One region of the Herbaspirillum seropedicae genome, then DNA from elsewhere that is predicted to be linked to it. Evidence: predicted binding sites of a transcription regulator. Region 1 holds the regulator's gene; the other holds the start of a gene.

Region 1 (7,991 bases):
GCTCATCGGCGCTGCCCTGGGCAGCCTGTGGGTGCTGCAGTCCATGCGCGCGGCCGGCGACCAGCAGGCCGCGCAACGTCCGCGCGGCAAGCCCGACTATTATCTGGAAAACTTCAGCTACGTGAAAATGGGGCCGAACGGCCTGCCGCGCTACGATATGTCGGGCGTGAAGATGGTGCACTACCCGACCGACGATTCCTTCGAGATCACCAAGCCGGTGGTCCACAACCTGGACCAGGGCAAGCCGCCCATGGAGCTCTATTCCGATACCGCGCGCGTCACCGATGAGCAGACCCAGATCCACATGTACGGCAACGCCAACGCCATCCGCGCGCCCTACAAGGGGCGCGAACAGATGCAGGTGGTCTCGGACTACCTGTTGCTGTTGCCGGATGACGAGATCGTCAAGACCGACAAGCCGGTGGCCATGACCATGGGCACGACCCGCCTCAACGGGGTCGGCATGGTGGCCAACAATGCGACCCAGGTCGTGCAGCTGTTCGGCAATGTGCGCGGCTACTACGAACCGACGCCGAAGAAACGCTGACCATACTGATTCGCGCCCCCCGATATTCCGTCAGAACAATAACGCCAAGACCCGACCAGACAGGATTTTATGAAACGCTCATTGCTACTTCCGTTGCTGATGCTGGCTGCCCTCAGTGGCGTGGCGCGCGCCGAGAAGGCCGACACCACCAAGCCCACCAACATCGAAGCCGACCAGATGGTCTACGATGACGTGCGCCAGGTGAAGACCTTCACCGGCAACGTCGTCATGACCCGCGGCACCCTCATCATCAAGGCCGGCCGCGTGGTGCTCACCACCGACCAGTACGGTTATGAAAACGCCGTGCTCTACGCTGCCCCCGGCTCGCTGGCGACCTTCCGCCAGAAGCGTGACGGCGGCCCCGACCTGTGGATCGAAGGCCAGGCCGAACGCATCGAATACTCGGAACAGACCGAAGTCTCCAAGCTGTTCCAGCGCGCCCATATCCAGCGCATGGATGGCAAGCGCATCACCGACGAAGTCAATGGCGAGTTCATCTCCTACGACAGCCGCGCCGAATTCTATTCGGTCAACAATACTGCCAGCGGCCAGAGCAAGCCGGGCGCGGGCCGCATCACGGCCGTGATCCAGCCTCGCAATCCGCCGCCGGCGCAGCCGGGCCAGCCCGCCCAGCCTGCTACCCCGCAGCCCACCCAGCCCGGAAAGGATCAGTAAGATGGCAGCAAGCTCGCTGGTCGTGCGCGGCCTGAAGAAAAGCTATGGGGCGCGCCAGGTGGTGCGCGACGTTTCCATGGAGGTGCGCAGCGGCGAAGTGGTCGGCCTGCTCGGCCCCAACGGCGCTGGCAAGACGACCTCGTTCTACATGATCGTCGGTCTGGTGCCTTCCGATGGCGGCGAAATCGATCTGGACGGAGAGCCCATCTCGCGCCTGGCCATCCACAAGCGCGCCACGCTGGGCTTGTCCTACCTGCCGCAGGAAGCGTCGGTATTTCGCAAGCTGACCGTGGAAGACAATATCCGCGCCGTGCTGGAACTGCGCCAGGAAGACGGCAAGCCGCTCTCCCGCGACGAGATCGAAGGGCGCCTGAACAACCTGCTGCACGAATTGCAGATCGAGAAGCTGCGCGAGAGCCAGGCCCTGTCGCTGTCGGGCGGTGAACGCCGGCGCGTCGAGATCGCCCGCGCACTGGCCACCGATCCGCGCTTCGTGCTGCTGGACGAGCCCTTTGCCGGGATCGACCCGATTGCCGTGATCGAGATCCAGCGCATCGTGCGCTTCCTCAAGGAACGCGGCATCGGCGTGCTCATCACCGACCACAATGTGCGCGAGACCCTGGGCATCTGCGATCGCGCCTACATCATCAACCAGGGCACCGTGCTGGCCAGCGGCAACCCGGAAGAGATCATCGCCAACGAATCAGTGCGCCGCGTTTATCTGGGCGAGCACTTCCGCATGTAACCCAGGCACAGGCGCAAACGACCAGGACACCGGCATTGCAACCAGCGGGCCACGCCGCTTCCAGAAAGAAAGATGAAACAGTCGCTCCAGTTACGTACCTCGCAGCATCTCGCATTGACGCCGCAATTGCAGCAGTCGATCAGACTGCTGCAACTGTCGACGCTGGAATTGCACCAGGAGCTGGAGCAGATACTGACCGACAATCCCCTGCTGGAACGCCTCGACGACGCGCTCGACAATTCGGTGCGCCTGCTGGCCGATGGCGCCGTCTCGGCGGCCCCCTCGAGCGGCGTGAGCGAGACCACCGGCAGTGAGGCCAGCAGCGAAGCCGCTCCCGCAGCGGCCGATGGCGAATCCAGTTTCGAGTACCAGGACACCGCCCCCGAGGGCGTGAGCGGCGACTCCGACTGGAGCTTCGACGATGTGGCCCGCAGCGGCAAGTCGCCCGATGACGAAGACGCCCGCCCCCAGCTGGAAGCGCACGAAATCACCCTGCGCGAACATCTGCTGGAACAGATCCGCGTGACGGCGCGCACGCAGCGCGACCGCGCCCTGCTGGAACTGCTCACCGATGCGCTGGACGACAGCGGCTATCTGGAAGAGCCGCTGGAAGACATCCTCGCGCGCCTGCCCGAAGAGTTGGGCGTGGACCTGGAAGAACTCTCCATTTCGCTGAAGCTGCTGCAAAGCCTGGACCCGGCGGGCGTGGGTGCGCGCAGCGCTGGCGAATGCCTGGCCCTGCAGATCCGCCGCCTGCCCAAGGTGCCCTTCGTCACGCGCCGGCTGGCGCTGAAGATCGTGGAAGATTACCTGCCGCTGTTTGCGCAGCGCGACTTCAACAAGATCAAGAAGGCGCTCGATTGCGATGACGAAGACCTGCGTGAAGCGCAGGCCGTGATCCGCCAGTGCCGTCCGCACCCCGGCGCGGAATTCGCGCGCGATGCCTCCGACTATGTCGTGCCGGACGTGATTGTCAAACAGACAAAGAACGGCTGGCAGGTCATGCTCAACCATGAGGTCATGCCCAAGCTGCGCGTCAACGCCATGTACGCCAGCGCGCTCAAGCAGGCCAAGGGCGAAGGATCGCTATCCTCGCAGTTGCAGGAAGCCAAGTGGCTCATCAAGAACATGCGGCAACGTTTCGATACAATTTTGCGCGTCGCGCAGGCCATTGTGGAACGTCAAAGAAACTTCTTTTCACATGGGGCAGTCGCCATGCGCCCCCTTGTGCTACGTGAAATTGCTGATACACTGGGTCTACACGAGAGCACTATCTCTCGCGTGACAACTCAGAAATACATGCTCACACCGCATGGCATGTTTGAGTTGAAGTACTTCTTCGGTAGCCACGTCGCAACTGAAACCGGAGGCGAAGCTTCCTCCACCGCGATACGGGCGCTGATCAAACAGTTGATAGGAGCCGAAAACCCGCAGACCCCATTATCCGATAGCAAGATTGCGGATATGCTGGCAGAACAAGGCATGGTGGTCGCGCGACGCACAGTCGCCAAATACCGCGAAGTGTTGAAGATTCCGCCAGTCAATCTCCGCAAGTCCCTCTGAGTTTTTCCTCAGTTTTTCTGCAGTACCGTTGCTGTGTTCCGGCAAGCATCCCGCTGATGCCCATGCCATCCGACACGAAGACCGTGCCCGTGGTACAGCTGCAGCAAGGATGAATTGCACGAACCTCCAGTGACTTCACGATAGGAGTCTTGTATGAATCTGACCATCAGTGGACACCACCTCGAACTGACCCCCGCCATCCGGGAATACGTGCAAAGCAAGCTGGCCCGTATCAAGCGCCATTTCGACAACGTGATCGACGTCAGCGTGATCCTGAGCGTAGATAAACTCACAGAAAAGGAAAAGCGCCAAAAAGCGGAAATCAACGTCCACATCAAGGGGAAGGATCTACATGCGGAAAGCATTGCGCACGACCTCTATGCAGCCATCGATGCCCTGATCGACAAGCTCGATCGCCAGGTCATCAAGCACAAGGACAAGTTGCAGGAACATCACTCCATGGCCAAGCGCCTGCCTGAAGAAGCCCCGGACGACGCGGTCGCCGGCGCGGCATGATGCCTTGATCTTCAAGCTTTCATGAGCAAAGGGCGCGCAAGCGCCCTTTTTCATTCATGTCCCCGCACCGGCGATCATTGCCCGGTAGAAAATCCGCATAGGATATAAATAATTTACCTCGTCGGTGGGCTTCGCGGTGGGCTTCGACTTGAAGGCGCCGATGGCGACCTTATCTTTTCCACAGCCCTTCGGATCAGGAAAATGATTTTGATACAAAGCATTTCCCGAAGACAATATTTCACCAACCGCAAGACAAGTCGCCCGTCCGACTCCAACGCACGCGGCGGCTTTTCCCTATAATGTCGGCAATCCCATTTTTAAAGGCATAGCCATGAGCGACGTCCAATCCTGGATCAAAGAAACCGTGACCCAAAACCCTGTCGTGCTGTTCATGAAGGGCACCGCGCAATTCCCGCAATGCGGCTTTTCCGGCAAGGCCATCCAGCTGCTCAAGGCCAGCGGCGCCGAGAACATCGTCACCGTAAACGTCCTGGAAAGCCCGGACGTGCGCCAGGGCATCAAGGAATACTCGAACTGGCCCACCATTCCCCAGTTGTACATCAAGGGTGAATTCGTCGGCGGCTCCGACATCATGAGCGAGATGTACGCCTCGGGCGAACTGCAGACCCTGATCAAGGGCTGATCTTTTTCGCGCCTGAAGCTCCCGTGAGCGTTTCTTCCAGCCGGCCGCGCCAGCGCCTGATCGTCGCCATCACCGGCGCGACCGGCGCCATCTACGGCGTGCGTTTGCTGGAACACCTGCGCAAGCATGGCCAGATCGAAACGCATCTGATGGTCTCTGAAGCCGGCGTGCTCAATCTCCACCAGGAGCTGGACATGCGGCGCAAGGATGTGGAAGCGCTGGCCGACGTGGTGCACAACGTGCGTGATGTAGGCGCCTGCATCGCCAGCGGTTCCTTCGCTTCCACCGGCATGGTGGTGGCGCCCTGTTCGATGAAGACCCTGGCCGCCGTGGCGCATGGCCTGTCCGACAACCTCATCACCCGCGCAGCCGATGTGGTGCTCAAGGAACGCCGCCGCCTGGTCCTGATGGTGCGCGAAACTCCCTTCAACCTGGCGCACCTGCGCAACATGACCGCCGTCACCGAGATGGGCGGCGTGATCTTCCCTCCCCTGCCCGGCTTCTACCAGCGCCCTGCTTCCATGGAAGAGATGGTGGACCATACGCTGGGGCGCGTGCTGGACATGTTCGGGATCTCCATGCAGCTCACGCCGGAGTGGCAGGGCATGAAAGGTGGAGCGGATTGAAGCCGCATACACACGCTATAAAAAACGCGCCGCAGATTCTCCTGGCGGCGCGTTTTTCTTTTGGCCTATCGCGGCCCCTGGCATCGTGAATCAACCACGCCCGATGTAGGGCATCTTGGTCGCCATCACCGTCATGAACTGCACATTGGCCTCCAGCGGCAGGCTGTCCATGTAGAGGATGGCGCGGGCCACATGTTCGGCATCCATGGTCGGCTCGACCTTGGTGGAGCCGTCGGCCTGCAGCGTGCCCTTCTTCATCAGCGTGGTCATGTCGGTGGAGGCATTGCCGATGTCGATCTGCCCGCAGGCGATATCGTAGGCGCGGCCATCCAGCGACGTGGCCTTGGTCAGGCCGGTGATGGCGTGCTTGGTCGCGGTATAGGAGGCCGAGAACGGACGCGGTGCATGCGCCGAGATGGAACCGTTGTTGATGATGCGGCCCCCGCGGGGCGACTGGTCCTTCATGATGCGGAAGGCTTCCTGGGAGCAGAGGAAGACGCCGGTCAGGTTGATATCCACCGCTGCCTTCCACTGCTCCACGCTCAGCTCTTCCAGCGACACGGGCGGCGCGAAGATGCCGGCATTGTTGAACAGCATATCCAGACGACCGAAGCGCTCGCGGGTCTTGGCGAAGAGCTGCTTGACCGACGCCGGGTCGGTCACGTCGGCGGCCACGACCAGCGCATTGGGGCCGTCTTCGCCGGCCAGCCTGACGGTCTCCTCCAGGGCGTCCTGGCGGCGTCCGGCCAGGGCCACGCCATAGCCTTCGCGCAGCAGCGCCAAGGTGATCTGCCGGCCAATGCCGGAACCTGCGCCGGTGACCAGCGCGATGCGTTTGGGTGCTTGGGGTGCTGCCATCGGGTGTACTCCTCAATGTGGCTCATGGACGGGGTGCATCACGGGCCGATAAAAAAAACCGCCTGTGATGCACAGGCGGTTTTCACTATAGCAAACACGCAGCGGGGCCAGATGAGAGATTTTCAATCCGGCCAGCCGCCGTTCATCTATCGCCCTATACCGTGGACGACAAGGGCTTGGCCGTATCGATGCCCAATGTACGCGCTGCTTCTTGCAGCCGCGCACGATCATCACCCCACACTTCGCACAAGGCCGTGTAAGCAATCCAGCGCGCATCGATCTCGAAGAAGTCGCGCAGGTTCACCCGCGTATCGCTGCGGCCAAACCCATCCGTCCCCAGCGTCACATACGGTGCCGGCACAAAGGCGCGGATGCTCTCGGGCAAGGTGCGGATATAGTCGCTCACCGCAATGACCGGCACAGCACTGCCCTGCAACTGCTGCGTCACATACGGCAACGCAGCGCTGCCCGCCAGGCGCTGCGCACGCTGTGCCGCCACGCCATCGCGCGCCAGCTCGGTATAGCTGGTCACGCTCCAGACCTCGGCCTCGATCTGCCAGTGCTGTTGCAGCAGCGCTGCCGCGGCCACGGCTTCCTTGAGGATAGGGCCGGAACCCAGCAGACGCGCCTGCGCCTGCGGCTTGCGCGCCAGGCAGTAGAGACCGCGCAGGATGCCGTCCTGCACGCCTTCAGGCAGGCTGGGCTGGGCCTCGTTCTCATTGGTAACGGTGATGTAGTAGAACACGTCGTCACCGCGTTCCATCATGCGGCGCATGCCCTCATCCAGGATCACCGCGAGCTCATACGCATAGGCCGGATCGTAGGAAACACAGTTGGGAATCGAGGCTGCCGTCACCAGGCTGTTGCCATCCTGGTGCTGCAGGCCCTCGCCGCCCAAGGTCGTGCGCCCCGAGGTGGCGCCGATCAGGAAGCCGCGTGCACGCTGGTCCGCCGCGGCCCAGATCAGGTCGCCGATGCGCTGGAAACCGAACATCGAGTAATAGATGTAGAAGGGCAGCATCGGCGTGCCATGCACCGAGTAGGCAGTGGCCGCAGCGGTCCAGGAGGAAATCGCTCCGGCTTCGGTGATGCCCTCCTCGAGGATCTGGCCATCCTTGGCTTCGCGATAGTAGAGGATGGAGCCGATATCTTCCGGCTCATACAGCTGTCCCTGCGACGAATAGATGCCGACCTGGCGGAACAGGTTGGCCATGCCGAAGGTACGCGCCTCGTCAGCCACGATGGGCACCACGTACTGGCCGAAGTCCTTGTCCTTCAACAGGTTGCCGAGCTGGCGCACCAGCGCCATGGTGGATGACATCTCCTTGCCATCGGCTTCAAGCGCGAACTTGCTGTGCGCCGCCAGCGGCGGCACCGCGCGTCGCGCCTGGCCCGCCTGACGGCGCGGCAGGTAACCGCTCAGGGCGGCGCGGCGCGCATGCAGGTGCTTCATCTCGGGACTGTCATCGGCCGGCTTGTAGAAGGCCAGCGCGCGGCACTGTTCATCGCTCAGCGGCAGCTTGAAGCGGTCGCGGAATTGCAGCAGGCTCTCTTCATCCAGCTTCTTCTGCTGGTGCGTGGTCATCTTGCCTTCACCGGCCGCGCCCATGCCATAGCCCTTCTTGGTCTGCGCCAGGATCACGGTCGGCTGGCCGCGATGCCGGGCCGCAGCCTGATAGGCCGAATAGATCTTTTTCATGTCGTGGCCGCCCCGGCGCAGGCGATTGATTTCCTCATCGGTGAGGGTGGCGCCGATGGCGCGCGTACCCGGCGTCTGGCCGAAGAAATGCTGGCGGTTGAAGGCCCCATCGTTGGCGG
Region 2 (7,991 bases), 1.6 Mb from region 1:
CTTCGTACGCTGAGGATGAATGAAATGACTTATTCCCGCGCATCCTATGACTTTGGCGACTGCGTGGCCGTGGTCACCGGCGGCCATGGCGGCATCGGCGCAGCCATCAGCGCGCGCCTGGCCGCTGGCGGCGCGCAGGTAGTGGTCTGGGACCAGCACCATGACGCGGCCTCGCCCTATCGGCAACAAAGCATCGACATCACCGACGCCCCTGCGGTCATGCAGGCCGCCCAGGAATTGCTGGCCGACACCGGCCGCATCGATTTCCTCATCAACAACGCCGGTTACGCTGGTCCCACCGTGCCACTGGACGAGTATGACGTGGGTGAGTGGCATCGCATCGTGCAGGTCAACCTGCTGGGCGTCTTCCATGCCTGCCGCAGCGTAACGCCAGCCATGCGCGCGGCCAGACGCGGACGCATCGTCAACATCGCCTCGCTGGCCGGCAAGGAAGGCACGCCCAATGCCTCGGCCTACAGCGCCGCCAAGGCGGGCGTGCTGGCGCTGACCAAGTCGCTGGGCAAGGAGCTGGCCGAGAGCGGCGTGCTGGTCAACGCCATTGCACCAGCGGCCGTAAAGACCGCGCTGCTGGGACAGATGTCGCCGGCGCATGTGCAGACCATGATCGCCAAGAGCCCCATGCATCGCCTGGGCAGCGTCGATGAGGTCGCCGACATGTGCGCATGGCTGTGCTCCGGTTCCTGCAGCTTCAATACCGGCGCAGTGTTCGATCTCTCGGGCGGGCGCGCGACCTACTGAGCGGCTTGCCGCTCGACCAAAGGAATCATCCGGGCAAGCAAGGATCGCCGCCCGAGCCAGGCCACACCGAGGCCTGACTCGGGCGGCGCCGGAGCAGTAGCAGGGACGGCATCCACAACGTCCTCAAGACAGCATCCTTGCATGACGCTTCGGCCATGTCATCGACAGCGAGCACCGCAACAGACGGAGCCGGCACGAAGCAAGCCAATGGCATTGACTCATTCACACTGGAGACGTAACCCATGGAAGTCCAAAAGGAAAAGAGCCCCCGGCTCAAACGCATACAGGTGGTCGCGCTGAGCTTCCTGATGCTGGCCGGCATCGTCAACTACCTCGACCGCAGCACCCTGTCCATCGCCAATCACTCGGTGAGCCAGGAACTCAATCTCTCTGCCTCGCAGATGGGCCTGTTGCTCTCGGCCTTCTCGCTGGCCTATGCCTTCTCGCAATTGCCCATCGGCGCCATGCTCGACAAGTTCGGCGCACGCGTGATGCTGGGCGCGGGCATGTTCATCTGGTCGGTGGCGCAGCTGGCCGGCGGCTTCGTCAACAACCTGCAGCAGTTCCTGGTGGCGCGGGTCTTCCTGGGGCTAGGCGAAGCGCCGCAGTTCCCGGCCGGCGCCAAGGTGGTCTCGGAATGGTTTGCCATGCGCGAGCGCGGCGGACCGACCGGCATCTTCGTGGCCTCCTCCACCATCGGACCGGCGCTGGCGCCGCCCATCCTCACGATCCTGATGCTGTCTTTCGGCTGGCGCATGATGTTCGTCATCATGGGCGTGCTGGGCATCGCCGTCTCGGTGGGCTGGTACCTGTTCTACCGCAATCGCAACGAAGTCCAGCTCACGCCCTCCGAAGTGCTCTACCTGGCCGATGACCACGACAATGATCCCAACGCCAATGCCAAGCTGAGCTGGAGCGAATGGAAGAGCCTCTTCACCTACCGCACCACCTGGGGCATGCTGTTCGGCTTCATGGGCGTGATCTACATGGTGTGGCTGTACCTGACCTGGCTGCCGGCCTATCTGGAGCATGAGCGCCACCTCTCCATTGCGCGCACCGGCTGGGTGGTGGTGATCCCCTACATCTTCGGTACGCTCGGCATGCTCTCTTCCGGCTATATCGCCGATGGCCTGATGAAGCGCGGCATGCCCGCCATCCGCAGCCGCAAATGGCCGATCTGCGCAGGCCTGATCGGCGCCGGCGCCTTCACCATCCCGGCGGCCTACACCCCCAGCACGACCATGGCCATCGTCTACATCTCGCTGGCCATGGCCTTCGTGAACATGGCTTCGGGCGGCGCATGGGCGCTGGTGTCGGTGGCCATTCCGCGCCGCCTGGTGGCGTCGCTGGGCAGCATGCAGAACTTCGGCGGCTATCTCGGCGGCTCGCTCGCCCCCGTGATCACCGGCGTGGTGGTGGACCAGACCCACTCCTTCGTCAACGCCCTCCTGATCAGCGCCGCCGTCGCCTTTGCCGCAGCACTGGTCTACATGTTCGTGGTGGACAAACCCATCGAGTCCCACGCCTGATCCTCCCCACCGTCATGCACCAGTAGCCTGACCCGATGCCGCCGCCTGCGGGTAGCGGCATCCAGCCAGTCTCCTGCCACCCACCACAAGGAAAACAATGAGCTTCATTCCCGATCTGCTCAAGGGCAAGACCGCCCTGGTCACCGGCGGTACGCAAGGCATAGGCGCGGCTGTCGCGCGACAACTGGTTGCACTCGGCGCCCGCGTGATCGCCGCCGGCCTGCCGCCCTTTGCGCATGAAGAATTCGCCGGCAGCGAGGTCACCCTGGTGGAGATGAACGTCGCCAGCGAAGAGAGCGTACGCGCTGCATTGGCCGGCCTCACGCAACTGGACATCGTGGTCAACTGCGCCGGCATCATCAAGCGAGGCGCGGAACTGGAGACGGAAGTATTCGAGCAGGTCATCGCCGTGAACCTCACCGGCACCATGCGCGTATGCGCCGCCGCGCGCGAGCTGCTCAGGCAGTCCAGGGGCTGCATCGTCAATACGGCGTCCATGCTCAGCTTCTTCGGCGGCGGCCTGGTACCCGGCTACAGCGCCAGCAAGGGCGGCGTAGCGCAACTGACCAAGTCGCTGGCCATTGCCTATGCCGCTGACGGCATCCGCGTCAATGCGGTGGCGCCCGGCTGGATCGCCACTCCACTGACCCAGGCCCTGCAGGACGACCCCGTGCGCGCCGGCCCCATCCTGGCGCGCACCCCGCTGGGCCGCTGGGGGCAGCCGGAAGACGTCGGCCAGGTGGTGGCCTTCCTGTGTTCACCGGCGGCGTCCTTCATGACCGGCGCCATCGTGCCGGTGGATGGCGGCTACCTGGTGGCCTGAGCCATCCGCCCTGCTTTCACGTGCAATGCCATTTGCCCGCGCCGAGGCTCCAGGCGGCGCGGGATTTTTTACGCAGGGGCTCCGCTATAATCTCCCGCGACTCCGTTTCCATCGCCCGCGCTCATGCCCGCCCACGCCCTACCTCCAGATGACGCCGCCAGGATCGCCGGCACCGCCGCCTTCTCCAAGTTCATGGTGGTGCTGCAACTGATCGCCGACCAGGACGCGCCCTTGAACATCGCGCAACTGGCCGCATTGTCGGGCTATCCGCGGCCAACCGTCTATCGCATCCTGGCTGCACTGATGGCCGAAGGCATGGTGGTGGAAAACCCGCGCAACAAGCAGTATGAAGTCGGTCCGCGTCTCATCAACCTGGCCAGCCGCGCCTGGGACCGCAGCGACATCCGCACCACCGCCATCGAGTCCTTGCGCCAGCTGCGCGACCTCACCCGCGAGACCGTGCACCTGGCCGTGCCCAGCGATCACAGCATGGTCTACATCGAGAAGCTGGAAAGTCCACAAGCAGTGCGCATGGATTCACGCATCGGCACCCGCGTGACCTTGTATTCGAGTTCGGTGGGCAAGGCCTATCTGGCCGGACTGGAAGAAGCGCATCGCGAACGCCTGATGCGTACGCTGCATCTGCAAGCCTTCACCGCCAACACGCATACCGAACTGGCCGCCCTGCGCGCCGATGTGGAAGACACCCGCGCACGCGGCTACGCCGAAGACCGTGAAGAAAACGAAGCCCAGATTTTCTGTTACGGCGCGGCCATCGTCGGTGCCGATGGCGTGCCGGTCGCCTGCGTGAGCGTGAGCATTCCGCTCTATCGTCGCCTGCCCGATGCACAGCAGGCCTATGTGCAACCGCTGCTGCAAGCCTGTGCGACGATCTCGCGCAAGCTCGCCGGACCGGGCTGATCCCGGTCCAGCCTTGCTACAACACATCCATCAAGGGATCACCCGATCAGGCCTCCGGCGGCAACTCCACCTTGTAGATCTCCTTGCCGTCGGTGTTGTGCAGCGTGACGGTGAGCGTCTTGCTCTTCGCATCGATCTTGCCGATGCCAAAGAATTGCAGCAGTTCCGCCGGTGAGCGGTTCTGCTTCATGTCCGCCGGGATGCTGACGAAACGCACATCCGGACCGAAGGTGCGATCGATCTCGCCAGGTCCGAAGGTGCCGGCATTGATCGGCCCGCCGACGAATTCCCAGAAGGGCTTGAAGTCGGTGAACTGGGCCCGCTCCGGTGCGTAGTGCGTGGCCGAGGCGTAGTGCACATCGGCCGTCACCCAGACCACGTTCTTGATGTCATGCTGCTTGATGAAGCGCAGCAGCTCGGCCACTTCCAGTTCGCGCCCGGAGGGCTTGCCATTGTCGGCATTGGCCCAGGCTTCGAAGGTCCCCTTGGGCACATCCGGGTTCAGGTCCGGCACCACGATGGAGAGCGGCATATCGCTGGCGATCAGCTTCCAGGTCGAGCGCGAACGCAGCAGCGCCTGCTTAATCCAGCGCATCTGCTCGGGGCCGAGGAAGTCGGCATCGTGCCCGCCCTTCTGGCGATTGGGCGAATTGCGGCCGCGATAGCTGCGCTCATCCAGCATGAACACTTCCAGCAGCGGCCCATGGTTGAAGGAGCGATAGATGCGGAAAGGATCGGCGCTGTCGATGCGGAAGGGATTGTGTTCGAACATGGCCTGGCGCGCACGGGCGGCCAGCACATCGATGTTGCGTTCGTCGTAGCGCTTTTCAGCCGCGCCGATCTCCTGGCCCGGGTACCAGTTGTTGCGCACCTCGTGGTCGTCCCACTGGACCAGGAACGGCACCTCGGCGGCGAAACGGCGCTTGTTGGCGTCCAGCATGTTGTAGGCGAAGTTGCCGCGATAGTCGTCCAGCGTCTGCGCTACCTTGGACTTGGCTTCGGTCACCACATTGCGCCACAGGCTGCCATCGTCCAGCTTCACTTCAGCCTGGATCGGCCCATCGGCATAGATCTGGTCACCCGAATGGATGAAGAAATCCGGACGGAAGCGGCGCATGCTTTCGTACACGCGATAACCGCCCCACTGCTCGTTGATGCCCCAGCCCTGGCCGGCTTCATCGCCCGAGAAGGCAAAGGTGATGTCACGCGCCTGGCCGTGCGCTGAGGCTGGCATCATGAGACTGCCGGTGAGCGGCTCGCTCAGCGCCGACTCATGCACCAGGTCCTGGAAGCGCACGCGGTAATACAGGCGCTGGCCGGCAGGCAAGTCGCGCAGGTCCACGCGGGCGGTGTAGTCCTCCCGCGCCAGCGCCGTGGGACCGGCGATACGGACGGGGTTGGAGAAGTTCCCGCTGGTCGAGTACTCGACCAGCATGCGGGCATTGCGGTCGGCCCGCGCCCAGAGGATGGCGCTGTCGCGGGTGACATCCCCGCTCATGACGCCGCCCGGCAATTGCGGGCGCAGGCGTTCGGAAGTGACGATGGCCGGTGCGGCCGGGGTGGCGGACAAAGCGGCCGGGCTGGCAAGCGCGGCGGCAGTGGTGACGGTGGTGACCGCACTGTCGCGCAGGAAGCGGCGGCGGCTGTGGTCGGCTGGCGGGTTCTGGTCTGGCATGGCGACTCCTGTGAGGGGGTGAGCGATACACGGGGGATTGCAATTTAGCAATCATGTATGACCGTCCCATGAAATCGCGCTGACTAATGCTGACCCTGCCCGAAATGCGGTGATTTTCATCGACACTGGGGGGAATGGAATACCGCCCCCATCCAGCGCACCAAAATGAAGCTCGACATCCTCCCGCCCCCTCTGCATGCACGGAGTTCGTGCAGCACTTTGCCGGACAAGACACTGACGCACTAAAAAAGTCTTTTTGAATCAATGATCTGCTGAATTCTCACCAAAATGGAACGGAAATTGCTTTAGTCCTGGCTTTCAAGCATTTCCTCGCACACTTTTTGGGAGATTTTCTGGTGGACGATCACAAAAACGGCGCAGACGCCCTCTTCATCCTGCTAGGGGCGATCATGATCCTGGCCATGCATGCCGGCTTCGCCTTCCTTGAGCTGGGCACAGTGCGCAAGAAGAACCAGGTCAATGCCCTGGTCAAGATCCTGGCGGACTTTGCCGTATCGACCATCGTCTATTTCTTCATCGGCTACTACGTCGCCTATCGCGTGAGCTTCTTCGCCGGCGCCGAGACGCTGGCGCAGCGCAGCGGCTTCGAGCTGGTGAAGTTCTTCTTCCTGCTGACCTTTGCCGCCGCGATCCCGGCCATCATCTCGGGCGGCATTGCCGAGCGTTCCAAGTTCAATCCGCAGCTGGTGGCCACGGCCGTGCTGGTGGGCCTGGTCTATCCCTTCTTCGAGGGCATTGCATGGAACCAGCACCTGGGCGTGCAAGCCTGGCTGGCCGCCACCTTCGACGCAGAATTCCACGACTTCGCCGGCTCCATCGTGGTCCACGCCGTCGGCGGCTGGATCGCCCTGCCCGCCGTGCTGCTGCTGGGCGCGCGCCGAGGCCGCTACAGCAAGGAAGGCGCGGTTGCTGCGCATCCGCCCTCCAACATTCCCTTCCTGGCATTGGGCGCGTGGATCCTGACGGTGGGCTGGTTCGGCTTCAACGTGATGAGCGCGCAGACGCTGGACAAGATGAATGGCCTGGTCGCGATGAATTCGCTCATGGCCATGGCCGGCGGCACACTGGTAGCGCTGCTGATGGGCCGCAATGACCCCGGCTTCGCCTACAACGGCCCGCTGGCCGGCCTGGTGGCGGTATGCGCCGGCTCGGACCTGATGCACCCGCTGGGCGCACTGGTCACCGGCGGCATTGCCGGGGCGATCTTCGTGTGGATGTTTACCCGCACCCAGAACAAATGGAAGATCGACGACGTGCTGGGCGTGTGGCCGCTGCACGGGCTGTGCGGATTGTGGGGCGGCCTGGCGGCGGGCATCTTCGGCCTGCAGGCGCTGGGGGGCCGGGGTGGCGTGTCCTTCCTGTCACAACTGATCGGCAGCGTGATGGGCATTGTCATTGCAGCGCTGGGCGGGTGGATCGTGTATGGCTTGCTCAAGAAGGCAGTCGGTATCCGCCTTGATCCGGAGCAGGAGTTCGAAGGGGCGGATCTGGCCATTCACAAGATTTCTTCTACGGCGGAGAGGGAGACCAGTTGGTAAATGAATTGCAGCGCTGGCAGAAAAACATCCGTTGAACATAGAGCTTGTCTATCAATGGCCAGGAACGATGATGACTCCTGGCCAATGGGCAACAGCGTACTGCCAGTGAGCTCTTCAACCTGAATCGCCAAGTATTGCGTGGGACGCATCAACTACTTGCCAGAACAACAGCGCCTTCTGCAAATACACCTCGTACGAGAATTCGCTAAAGTCACCATTGGACGCCGCGCCTCAGGCATATCAGTCCGAATAAATTTAATATTCGCCAAGTTTTCCTTCTAGCTCAGCTGTTTTCTTGCTGGGATCCGTCTTCTTCATAGTCCGGTCGGAATATCATCCTCCCCAACAGCGAGCTTCTCTCTCCATCGCTAACTACCTCTCGTCATTTACGACCAGTCCCAGAGTTCCAGCAACAAGACCTTGATGGCATGCGCCTTAGTCATTTCGACGGCAGGCTCAAGCCCCGAGCGGAAAGCTGACCGTGGTGAAAACAGATCCCCAAATGCTCTGCGAGAGGTCTATCAAAATGCTCAATCGAGACTGTTGAAATACTTGCTCAAATCATTCATGGAGTATCGATGGCGGACGTGAAAAAGGCCCCGTATTACCACCTGCAGAAAGGTCTATTCGGATCCAAATTAAAAGAATTCAGCGCAATTCGAGGATGCATCCCACTGAACACACCAAGAGGCATAGCGATTGACAGAGCCGCCCCCGGCGTGAAG

What was found. Region 1 encodes sigma-54, which starts transcription at its own class of promoters, with help from an activator protein. Its sites were predicted from a motif close to TGGCANGNAANCTGCTTT; they were not measured.
Region 2: ACP92_RS02900 (ammonium transporter) is a predicted target of sigma-54. The motif match lies at 5,997-6,014, and genes of this name have one in related genera.

What each region holds. Positions count from the first base shown of each region.
Region 1 covers NZ_CP011930.1:4,551,769-4,559,759, forward strand. The annotation lists gene lptC (LPS export ABC transporter periplasmic protein LptC) at 1-547, shown strand, start outside; gene lptA (lipopolysaccharide transport periplasmic protein LptA) at 617-1,222, shown strand; gene lptB (LPS export ABC transporter ATP-binding protein) at 1,224-1,967, shown strand; gene ACP92_RS19805 (RNA polymerase factor sigma-54) at 2,040-3,530, shown strand; gene hpf (ribosome hibernation-promoting factor, HPF/YfiA family) at 3,684-4,046, shown strand; gene grxD (Grx4 family monothiol glutaredoxin) at 4,378-4,689, shown strand; gene ACP92_RS19820 (UbiX family flavin prenyltransferase) at 4,713-5,315, shown strand; gene ACP92_RS19825 (SDR family oxidoreductase) at 5,406-6,173, opposite strand; gene mdeB (alpha-ketoglutarate dehydrogenase) at 6,328-7,991, opposite strand, start outside.
Region 2 covers NZ_CP011930.1:635,769-643,759, reverse strand. The annotation lists gene ACP92_RS02930 (2,4'-dihydroxyacetophenone dioxygenase family protein) at 1-13, shown strand, start outside; gene ACP92_RS02925 (SDR family NAD(P)-dependent oxidoreductase) at 25-759, shown strand; gene ACP92_RS02920 (MFS transporter) at 1,002-2,288, shown strand; gene ACP92_RS02915 (SDR family NAD(P)-dependent oxidoreductase) at 2,386-3,111, shown strand; gene ACP92_RS02910 (IclR family transcriptional regulator) at 3,235-4,032, shown strand; gene ACP92_RS02905 (alkaline phosphatase D family protein) at 4,079-5,707, opposite strand; gene ACP92_RS02900 (ammonium transporter) at 6,064-7,266, shown strand; gene ACP92_RS02895 (DUF6402 family protein) at 7,845-7,991, shown strand, end outside.